One region of the Micrococcus sp. KRD077 genome, then DNA from elsewhere that is predicted to be linked to it. Evidence: predicted binding sites of a transcription regulator. Region 1 holds the regulator's gene; the other holds the start of a gene.

Evidence for each region. Region 1 encodes LexA, which represses DNA repair genes until DNA is damaged. Its sites were predicted from a motif close to TCGAACANNTGTTCGA; they were not measured.
Region 2: J1M39_RS09865 (DUF6504 family protein) is a predicted target of LexA. The motif match lies at 2,156-2,171, and genes of this name have one in related genera.

What each region holds. Positions count from the first base shown of each region.
Region 1 is NZ_JABFAZ010000002.1:60,331-64,742, reverse strand. It holds gene hisB (imidazoleglycerol-phosphate dehydratase HisB) at 1-230, opposite strand, end outside; gene J1M39_RS00295 (histidinol-phosphate transaminase) at 412-1,533, opposite strand; gene J1M39_RS00290 (peptidoglycan-binding protein LysM) at 1,577-1,951, opposite strand; gene lexA (transcriptional repressor LexA) at 2,243-2,959, shown strand; gene J1M39_RS00280 (ATP-dependent DNA helicase) at 3,003-4,412, opposite strand, start outside.
Region 2 is NZ_JABFAZ010000040.1:36,682-41,093, forward strand. It holds gene nrdF (class 1b ribonucleoside-diphosphate reductase subunit beta) at 1-815, shown strand, start outside; partial or broken gene J1M39_RS09860 (PHP domain-containing protein) at 1,247-1,702, opposite strand; gene J1M39_RS09865 (DUF6504 family protein) at 1,699-2,025, opposite strand; gene J1M39_RS09870 (DUF6318 family protein) at 2,470-3,189, shown strand; gene J1M39_RS12345 (PKD domain-containing protein) at 3,405-4,124, shown strand; gene J1M39_RS12350 (hypothetical protein) at 4,039-4,412, opposite strand, start outside.

The DNA of each region.
Region 1 (4,412 bases):
AGCGCGGTCTTGAGCACCTCGCCCAGGGTGATGGCGACGTCCTCGACCGTGTGGTGCACGTCGATGTGCGTGTCCCCGGTGGCACGGACCGTCAGGTCGATCTGGGAGTGCCGGGACAGCGCGGTGAGCATGTGGTCGTAGAACGGCACGGTGGTGGAGATTTCAGCGCGGCCGGTGCCGTCCAGATCCATCTCGACGTACACGTCCGACTCGCTCGTGGTGCGCGTCATGCGCGCACGGCGTCCGGAGATCAACTCGGCTGCCACGGGTCCTCCTCGGGCTGGGTCCGCACCGGTCCGGGACGGGTGCGGGGGGATGCGGGTGCGCGCGGCCGGTGCCGGCGGGCCGGGGCGCCGCGCGCGCTGTCCCTATCCTAGGGAGCCGGGCGGACGCCGAGACTCCGGTGACGCCTCAGGACCGGTCCCCGGTCTCGCCGAGGACCTCCGCGAGAGCGGTGAGGAACGCCGTCGTCTCCGCCTCGGTGCCGGCGGTGACGCGCAGGTGGTGCGGGATGCCGACGTCCCGCACGAGGACGCCGCGGTCGAGCAGGCGGCGCCACACGTCGGACGCGTCCTCGAGGTGACCGAAGAAGACGAAGTTCGAGTCGGACACCGAGGGCCTCAGTCCCAGGCCGCGCAGGGTGGAGACGATGCGGTCGCGCTGGGCCTTGATGTCCTCCACGGTGCGCAGCAGCGCGTCCACGTGATCGAGGGCGGCCTCCGCCGTGGCCTGCGTGACCGCGGAGAGGTGGTACGGCAGGCGCACCAGGCGCAGGGCGTCGGCGACGGCGGGGTCCGCGGCCAGGTAGCCCAGGCGCGCGCCGGCCAGGGCGAACGCCTTGGACATGGTGCGCGTGACGATCAGCCGCTCACGGCCGGGCAGGAGGGTGAGGGCGGAGCGGGTGCCGGCGAGGGCGAACTCCGCGTAGGCCTCGTCCACGACGACCATGGCGCCGGGCCCGCCGGCGGCCTCGTTCTGCGCCTGCGCGGCGTACACGGCCTCGATGGTCGCCAGGTCCAGGGCGGTGCCCGTCGGGTTGTTGGGCGAGGCCAGGAAGACGACGTGCGGACGGTGCTCCCGCACCATGGCCGCCGCGTGCTCGGCGCTGAGGGTGTGGTCTTCGGCACGGCCGCCGTCCACGAACACGGTGTCCGTGCCGCCGGCCAGCAGCGGGTACATGGAGTACGAGGGCAGGAAGCTCAGCAGTGTCCGCCCGGGGCCGCCGAAGGCCTGGAGGATCTGCTGCAGGATCTCGTTGGAGCCGTTGCCGGCCCACACGTGGTCCGCCGTGAGGCCGTGGCCGAGGTAGCCGGCGAGCGCACGTCGCAGCCCCGTGAACTCGCGGTCCGGGTAGCGGTTCAGCCCCCCGGCGACGGCCGCGACCCGCTCGGCGATGGCGGTGGCGACCTCCTCCGGCACCGGATGCGTGTTCTCGTTGGTGTTGAGCATGTACGGCACGTCCAGCTGGGGGGCGCCGTAGGGGCTCAGGCCGCGGAGGTTCTCACGCAGGGGCAGAGAGCTGAGGTCGGTCATGGCCGCCAGTCTAGGAAGCGTGGAGGGCGAGGCCCGCCGTGCGTCACCGCGTGGCCGGGACGAACAGCTCCTCGCCCGGCGCGGGGGCCCGGCCCTCGAACCCGTTGAGCTCGTCGATCGTGGCGATCACCTCGTAGACGTCCGCCTCCGGAGCCACCGTGGTGGCGATGGTCCACAGGCTGTCCCCGGGCATGACCGTGACGGACTGGGTGGCGGGCCCCGCGGTGTCCGCGGACACCGCGGCGGGCGACAGCAGCACACCCAGGAAGAAGGCGGCCGCCAGCGTGGCGGCCACGGCCGCGGCGATCACGGGGATCCCCCGCAGCACGAGGCGGCCGCGGCGGGTCAGACGGATGGTGGCCGGACGCGGCCGCGCCGTCGCGGGCGAGCCGGCGAACTGGGCGGTGGTGAGCGTCATGGTGTCCTCCTCCGGGGCGGATGCCCTCCAGGTGATCGAACATGTGTTCGAATCCGTTCGAATGCCTTTCTAGCACAGGTGTTCGAGACATGCCACGACGAGATCGAACATATCTTTGAAGGAGAGGTGGCTCTCCTCTAGGCTCGAGGCCATGCACGGACGCCCCGGAACGCCCCGGGACCGCCAAGACACAGGCAACCAGCGGGGGCGGACACGGTAAGCGTCCGGACGGCAGCCGGACGCCGGAACACGAGTCCGGCCACCATCACCCCGGGAGAACGGACGGCAGCCATGAGCACCACCGACGATCAGCCGGCGGCGCGCGCGCCGCTCACCGACCGCCAGCGGCGGATCGTGCAGACCATCCGGGACGCGATCGCCGACCACGGCTACCCGCCCTCCATGCGCGAGATCGGCGACGCCGCGGGCCTGGCCTCGCTCTCCTCCGTCACGCACCAGCTGGGCCGTCTCGAGCGGCACGGCTACATCCGGCGCGACCCCGGACGCCCGCGTGCCCTCGAGGTGCTGCTCGACGTGGACGGCACCCCGCTGGGCGAGGCCGCCTCCCCCACCGCTGCGCCGTCGTCGCGGGTCTCCGCGATCCCCGCGTGGCACACCGGCACAGACGAGGCGGACAGCGTGCCGGTCCCCTGGGTCGGCCGCATCGCGGCGGGCGGCCCGGTCCTGGCTGAGCAGCAGGTCGAGGACGTCATGGCGATCCCGCGACGCCTCACGGGCGAGGGCGAGCTGTTCATGCTGCGCGTCACGGGCGACTCGATGGTGGACGCCGCGATCTGCGACGGCGACTGGGTGGTGGTGCGCCGGCAGGACACGGCGGAGAATGGCGACATCGTCGCGGCCCTCCTCGACGACGAGGCCACCGTGAAGACCTTCCGCCGCCGCGACGGGCACACCTGGCTCCTCCCCCAGAACACGGCCTACGAGCCCATCCTCGGCGATCACGCCACCGTGATGGGGCGGGTCGTCACGGTCCTGCGTTCGCTCTGACCCGCTCCCTCCGGCCGGGCCGACGGCCCGAGGCCGAGCGAGGTCAATCGCCCGAGGCGAGCCGTGCCAGCACCCCGCGGACGACGTCGCGGTCCGTGGTGCGCCAGAAGTCCGGCAGGGCGCTGGTGATGTAGCCGCCGTACCGCTCGGTGGCCAGGCGGGGGTCCAGCACGGCCACCACGCCGCGGTCCGTCACGGAGCGCACGAGGCGCCCGGCGCCCTGGGCCATGCGCACGGCCGCATGCGTGGCGGAGATCCGCATGAACCCGTTGCCGCCGTGCCGGGCGACGTCCCGGGTGCGGGCCTGGGAGAGCGGGTCGTCCGGCCGCGGGAACGGGATGCGGTCGATCACCACGAGCCGCAGCGAGTTCCCCGGCACGTCCACGCCCTGCCACAGGCTCATGGTCCCGAACAGGGACGTGTCCGGCTCCTCGGAGAACTGGCGCACGAGGGCGGAGAGGGTCGCGTCCCCCTGGCACAGGATCGTGGTCTTCGGCCCGAGCCGACGGCGCATCTCGGCGGCGGCGTCCTCGGCCGCCCGGCGCGAGGAGAACAGGCCGAGAGCCCCGCCCCGCGACGCCCTCAGGAGCGCCTCGAGCTCATCCAGGGACTCGGGCGAGGCCGTCCGGCCGGGCCGGGGCAGGTGCCGGGCCACGTAGAGCACCCCCTGACGCGGGTAGTCGAAGGGGCTGCCGACGTCGAGGGCCTCGAACTTCGGGGCGTCCGGGCCGGCCAGGCCCACGTCGCCGGCCACCGAGTCGAACCGGCGCTCCCCCGAGCCCACGGTGAGCGTGGCGGAGGTGAGCACCGTCGTCGCCTTGCCGAACAGGCCCTCCCGCAGCTTGCCGGCCACCGAGAGCGGGGCCACGTAGAGCTGGGGCGGGTCGGTCTCGTCCCCCGGCTGCCAGCCCACGCCGGGCTCGAAGTGGCCGGGGCGGGTGGCCCACAGCACCTCGGGGAAGTCGGCCTCGGGCCGGGCGGCGAGCATGCGCTCCACCACCTCGAGGACCTCGAGGATCCGCGAGCGCGCCATCTGCCGTCCGCCGTCGGCGTCGGCCTCCTTGTCCTTGTCCTGGCCGAGGTCGGACAGGCACTGGCGCGCGGCCGTGAGGACGCCGGTGAGGGCCTGCTCCTGGACCTCGTCCGGGCCCGCGGCGATCAGACCGGACGGAGTGTCCGTGAACGCGCGGTCCAGGGCCGCCCCGGCCTCGATCAGGTCCTCCACGGCCACGGTGGTGTGGCGGCGCAGCGAGGTGGCCGCGCCGTGCACGATCGACCCGGACAGCTGCCCGGTGACCGCACCGGTCACCCGGTCCTGCAGCTCGTGGGCCTCGTCCACGACGACGGCCGAGTACGCCGGCAGCACCGCGAGGCCCTCGAAGGCGCTGATGGCGAGCATCGCGTGGTTGGTGACCACGACGTCCGCGTCCGCCGCGTCCGCGCGGGCACGCTC
Region 2 (4,412 bases), on a different contig from region 1:
CGGATGAGGAGCGACTGCTCTCCATGCGCGTGTTCACGGGCCTGACGCTGCTGGACACGATCCAGGGCACCGTGGGCGCCGTCTCCCTCATCCCGGACGCCATGACCCCGCACGAGGAGGCCGTCCTCACGAACATCGCGTTCATGGAGTCGGTGCACGCGAAGTCGTACTCCTCGATCTTCTCCACGCTGGCCTCCACCCCGGAGATCGACGAGGCGTTCCGCTGGTCCCGTGAGAACCGGAACCTGCAGGCCAAGGCCGGCCTGATCGTGGAGCGCTATGACGGCCAGGACCCGTACAAGAAGAAGATCGCCTCCACCCTGCTCGAGTCTTTCCTCTTCTACTCGGGCTTCTACTGGCCCATGTACCTCTCCGCGCACGCCCGCCTCACCAACACCGCCGACCTGATCCGCCTGATCATCCGCGACGAGGCCGTGCACGGGTACTACATCGGCTACAAGTACCAGCGGAGCATCGAGACCCTGCCTGAGGAGAAGCGGGAGGAGCTCAAGGCGTTCACCTTCGAGCTGCTGTTCGAGCTGTACGAGAACGAGGTCGAGTACACCCATGACCTCTACGACGCCGTCGGCCTGGCCGAGGACGTGAAGAAGTTCCTGCACTACAACGCGAACAAGGCGCTGATGAACCTGGGCTACGAGCCCATGTTCCCGGCCGAGACCACGAACGTGAACCCCGCGATCCTCTCCGCGCTCTCCCCGAACTCGGACGAGAACCACGACTTCTTCTCCGGATCCGGCTCCTCCTACGTGATCGGCAAGGCCGAGAACACCGAGGACGAGGACTGGGACTTCTGACCTCGCCCGCCTGAGCCCCGTCCCGACGACGGCCGGTCGCCTCCCCGCGGAGGCGCCCGGCCGTCGTCGTCTCGCGGGGGCATCACACGTCGACACCCGGGCCCGCAGTATGACGCTGCGCGTCACCGCCCTGCCCGATGGAGCGCACACGCTGCGATACGCTTGGGCCCAGCTTCAGGAGAAGCGGCTGTGGACCCCGCCTCGGCGGGTCCACGTGGTCCCACGACGAGCCGCTCGCCAACCCCATGTTCACGGGTGGCAACGGACCGAGAAGCGGCCTGCCTCCGCTGCGTGCAGACCCCTCGAGGGGAGCCCGCGGTGACTGGGGGACGGGCAAGAGCAGCGTTCGAAAGGATCCCGGCCTCCGGCTCGGGGCGTCTCTCGCCCCCCGCCCGCCGTGCTGTGCCCCGCGGGGAATCACCCACCGCACGGGGCGGGTTGTCTCGGTTGGCGGCGGTGGGGACCCGGCCGGCCGCCGCGGCGGCGAGCTCGGCGACGCTGGCCCACGGGCTGCCGCCTGCCGCTCCCCCGGTGGTGCGGGCGTGGGCGGCGGAGACGAGCTCGCACAGGGAGCGGTAGCCGGAGCCATGACAGCCTCCTCGGGCGAGCACGACCACGCGGCCGGCGTTCTCGTCCTCGCTCCACCGGACGGCCAGGTCCACGCCCACGATCGGGGTGATGCCGTGGCGCAGGCAGGCGCCCACGTGCTTGGCCATGCCGTAGAGCCCGTCCCGGTCGGTGCAGGCCAGCAGGTCCATGTCCGCGGCCGCGGCGGCGGCCACGAGGTCCTCGGGCCAGCTGACCCCATAGTGGGCGCTGAACGCGGAGGCGACGTGCAGGTGGGCGAAGGGTGCGGCGGTGCGTCCGGCCGCGGCGGCCTGGCTCATGCCGACCGCCTCAGGTCCTGAGCGTGCTCGTGGACGCGCACGAGCCGCCACCGGCCGGAGTCCAGGTGGTGGGCGACGTCGAGGGTCTGCAGGGGCGCGGCGCCGGCCCGGGCCAGGCGGACCTGCAGCCGCCACATCTCGTGGTCGACGAGACCGGCGCCGCGGCCCTTCTTCGCGCGGACCTCCTCCGCCCACCAGCGGCGCCGCTCGAACCAGCGCACGGGGCGCTCTGCGAGGACGTAGTCCCGCCCGTTCCAGCGCAGCCCCTGCGGGGTACCGTCTGCCCCGCACTCCACCGCCACCGACTGTGTGAGGACTCCCATTCTGCTTCTCTCCCTGTGCACTGCTGACCGGACCGACGACGGGGTGCCGTCGGGCGATGGGAGCGCGGCCCGTCCGGCGGACCGGACGCGGGGAAGAAGTGGGAAGGTGGGGCCGCACCCCCGATCGTACTCGAACACGTGTTCGAATGCGATGTGTGCGAAGGTAGGGCGCCCGCCGGACACGTTAAGGACGCATCGCCCCCGGGATGGGAGGGACCGAGTCCTGGCCGCGGACCTCGACCCGACCCTGGGGCGCACATGCACGAGAAAATCGTCTCTTGGGCCGGAAGAAGTGCGCCGGCACGGTCCTGTGGACAATGCGAGCAGGACCACAATCCGCCTGCGTATACTCCGAACCAACCGGGCCTCGCCTGCCACGGGCACCGCGCTGCGGGATCAGCGCGGGAGGCGCGGACACACGACGGACGTCCAGTTGGAGGGGAAATGTCTCTCACCGCACCCGGGCGCGCCCTGCGCCGCCACCGATTCGCCCAGGCCGGCACGCTCAGCGTGGCCTTGGCGCTCGCACTGACCGCCTGTGGCGGGCAGTCCGAGCCCGCCGAGTCGTCGACGACGTCACCCTCGTCCGCCAAGCCCGCCGTCGAGACGTCCGCGCCCGCGAGCACGAGCGAGACCGCGGGCGTCAGCTCATCCCCCGCGGCCAAGACGAGCGGGTCCGGCGAATACGTGCCTGCGTCTGCCGACGGTCCCGCTCAGAACGTACCCAAGCCGAAGATGCCCGCCGCCATGAAGGAAGAGACCAAGGAGGGCGCCGAGGCGGCGATTCGCTATTTCTGGGAGGCGACTTATTTCCTGCAGCAGACGGGTGAGCCCCAACCTCTGCAAGAGGTATCAGGCAAGACTTGCAAATTTTGCGAGCAGTACAAGCAGTCAATGACAGGTCTATATGAGAACGACGGATGGATGTCTGGCGACGGCCCAAGCATCACCTCCATGGCGACCCAGCCATCTACAGACGGATATATAGCAACACTTCTCATCGATCTGAGCCCTGAGACTGCCCGTGACTCCAAGGGAAAAATTCTTCCCGGCGGAGAGGTTTCAGCCTCACCTGAAAGTCCGTGGATTGCAGAACTTTCCTACTCAAGTGACCTTGGACATTGGGTCGTAGACAGCATGACGCTCGAGTCTCCAGCCGGATGACCAGCATGAAACCTAGGCTTTTCCTGTGCGGTTTCGCTCTTACCTCCCTGCTCCTTACTGCACAGCCCGCCGCCTCCGAAGAACCCGTAGTCAAATGTGGCACCCAGGGAAATTCCTATGGAATAGGCGACAACGCCGTGAAGTCTGAAGTAAATTGCACCGATCCGTCGGAGATTTCTTCACCTGGAACAGACGGTGCAAACTCGTCGGCTCCCGTGGCATCCCACCTAGAGCACAAGACGGTCAGTGCGTGCATCCCAGGGCAGCTCGGCAACTCGGATTTCGAGAGCTGCCGAGAGCAGGAGGACAACTTCTGCCCCGAGGGTTCATGGATCCGGGCGCAGACCATAGACACCCGTCAACCTGATGCGAATCCCGTCTATGGCGCCCCCAAATGTTGGACGGCCAAGGCCTCCAGCAACGGCGCCCCGCCCGTCTCCATCGACGAGGTCCGCACGCTCCTCGTGCTGGAGCCTGAGATCCGGTCGGACAATGGCGGACGCGGGATCCGCAATGCGGAGACGAACTTCTACGCAGACGCCGAGACGCGCACGCTCGTCACCACCCTCAACGGGGTCGAGGTCGAACTCCGCGCCACGCCGGTGAGCTTCCACTGGGATTACGGGGACGGGTCCCCCACCAAGACCACCTCGGTCGCAGGCCAGAGCCAGCCGGAGTTCAACGTCCCCACCCCCACGAGCCACGTGTACGAGGACACCGGGCAGTACACGGTCCGCCTCACCACCGTGTACATCGGCGAATACCGGGAGGCCGGGGGCGAGTGGGTGCTCATCCCGGGCACCATCAGCCTCGACTCGGCCCCTGTCACCGCGAATATCTGGCGCACCATCACCCGCAATGTCGCCGATGACTGCAGCGTCGACTCCTCAGCCTGGGGCTGCACCGGCCCCATCGAATCCGCTCCGGCCGGCTGAGCACAGACCGCGGGGCGGCCGACGGTCTCCCGTCCACCGCCCCGCGGCCCCCTCGTCGGCCGGGTGTGTCAGACCCGGCGCACCCGCCCCCGGGCCATGAGCACGAGTCCCGCGCCGAGGGCCGCGAGCGCTCCGAGCGCGCCCGCCGGACCTCACGCCCGGTCTCGACCGTGTCCGGGGTCGTGTGGGTCTCCTCCCCGCCCGTTCCCTCCCCCGGCTCCTCCCCGGCCACGGGAGCCGGAGTGTCGACGGGCTCCTGCTCGGCGGGCGGCACCGGGTCCGCCTCGC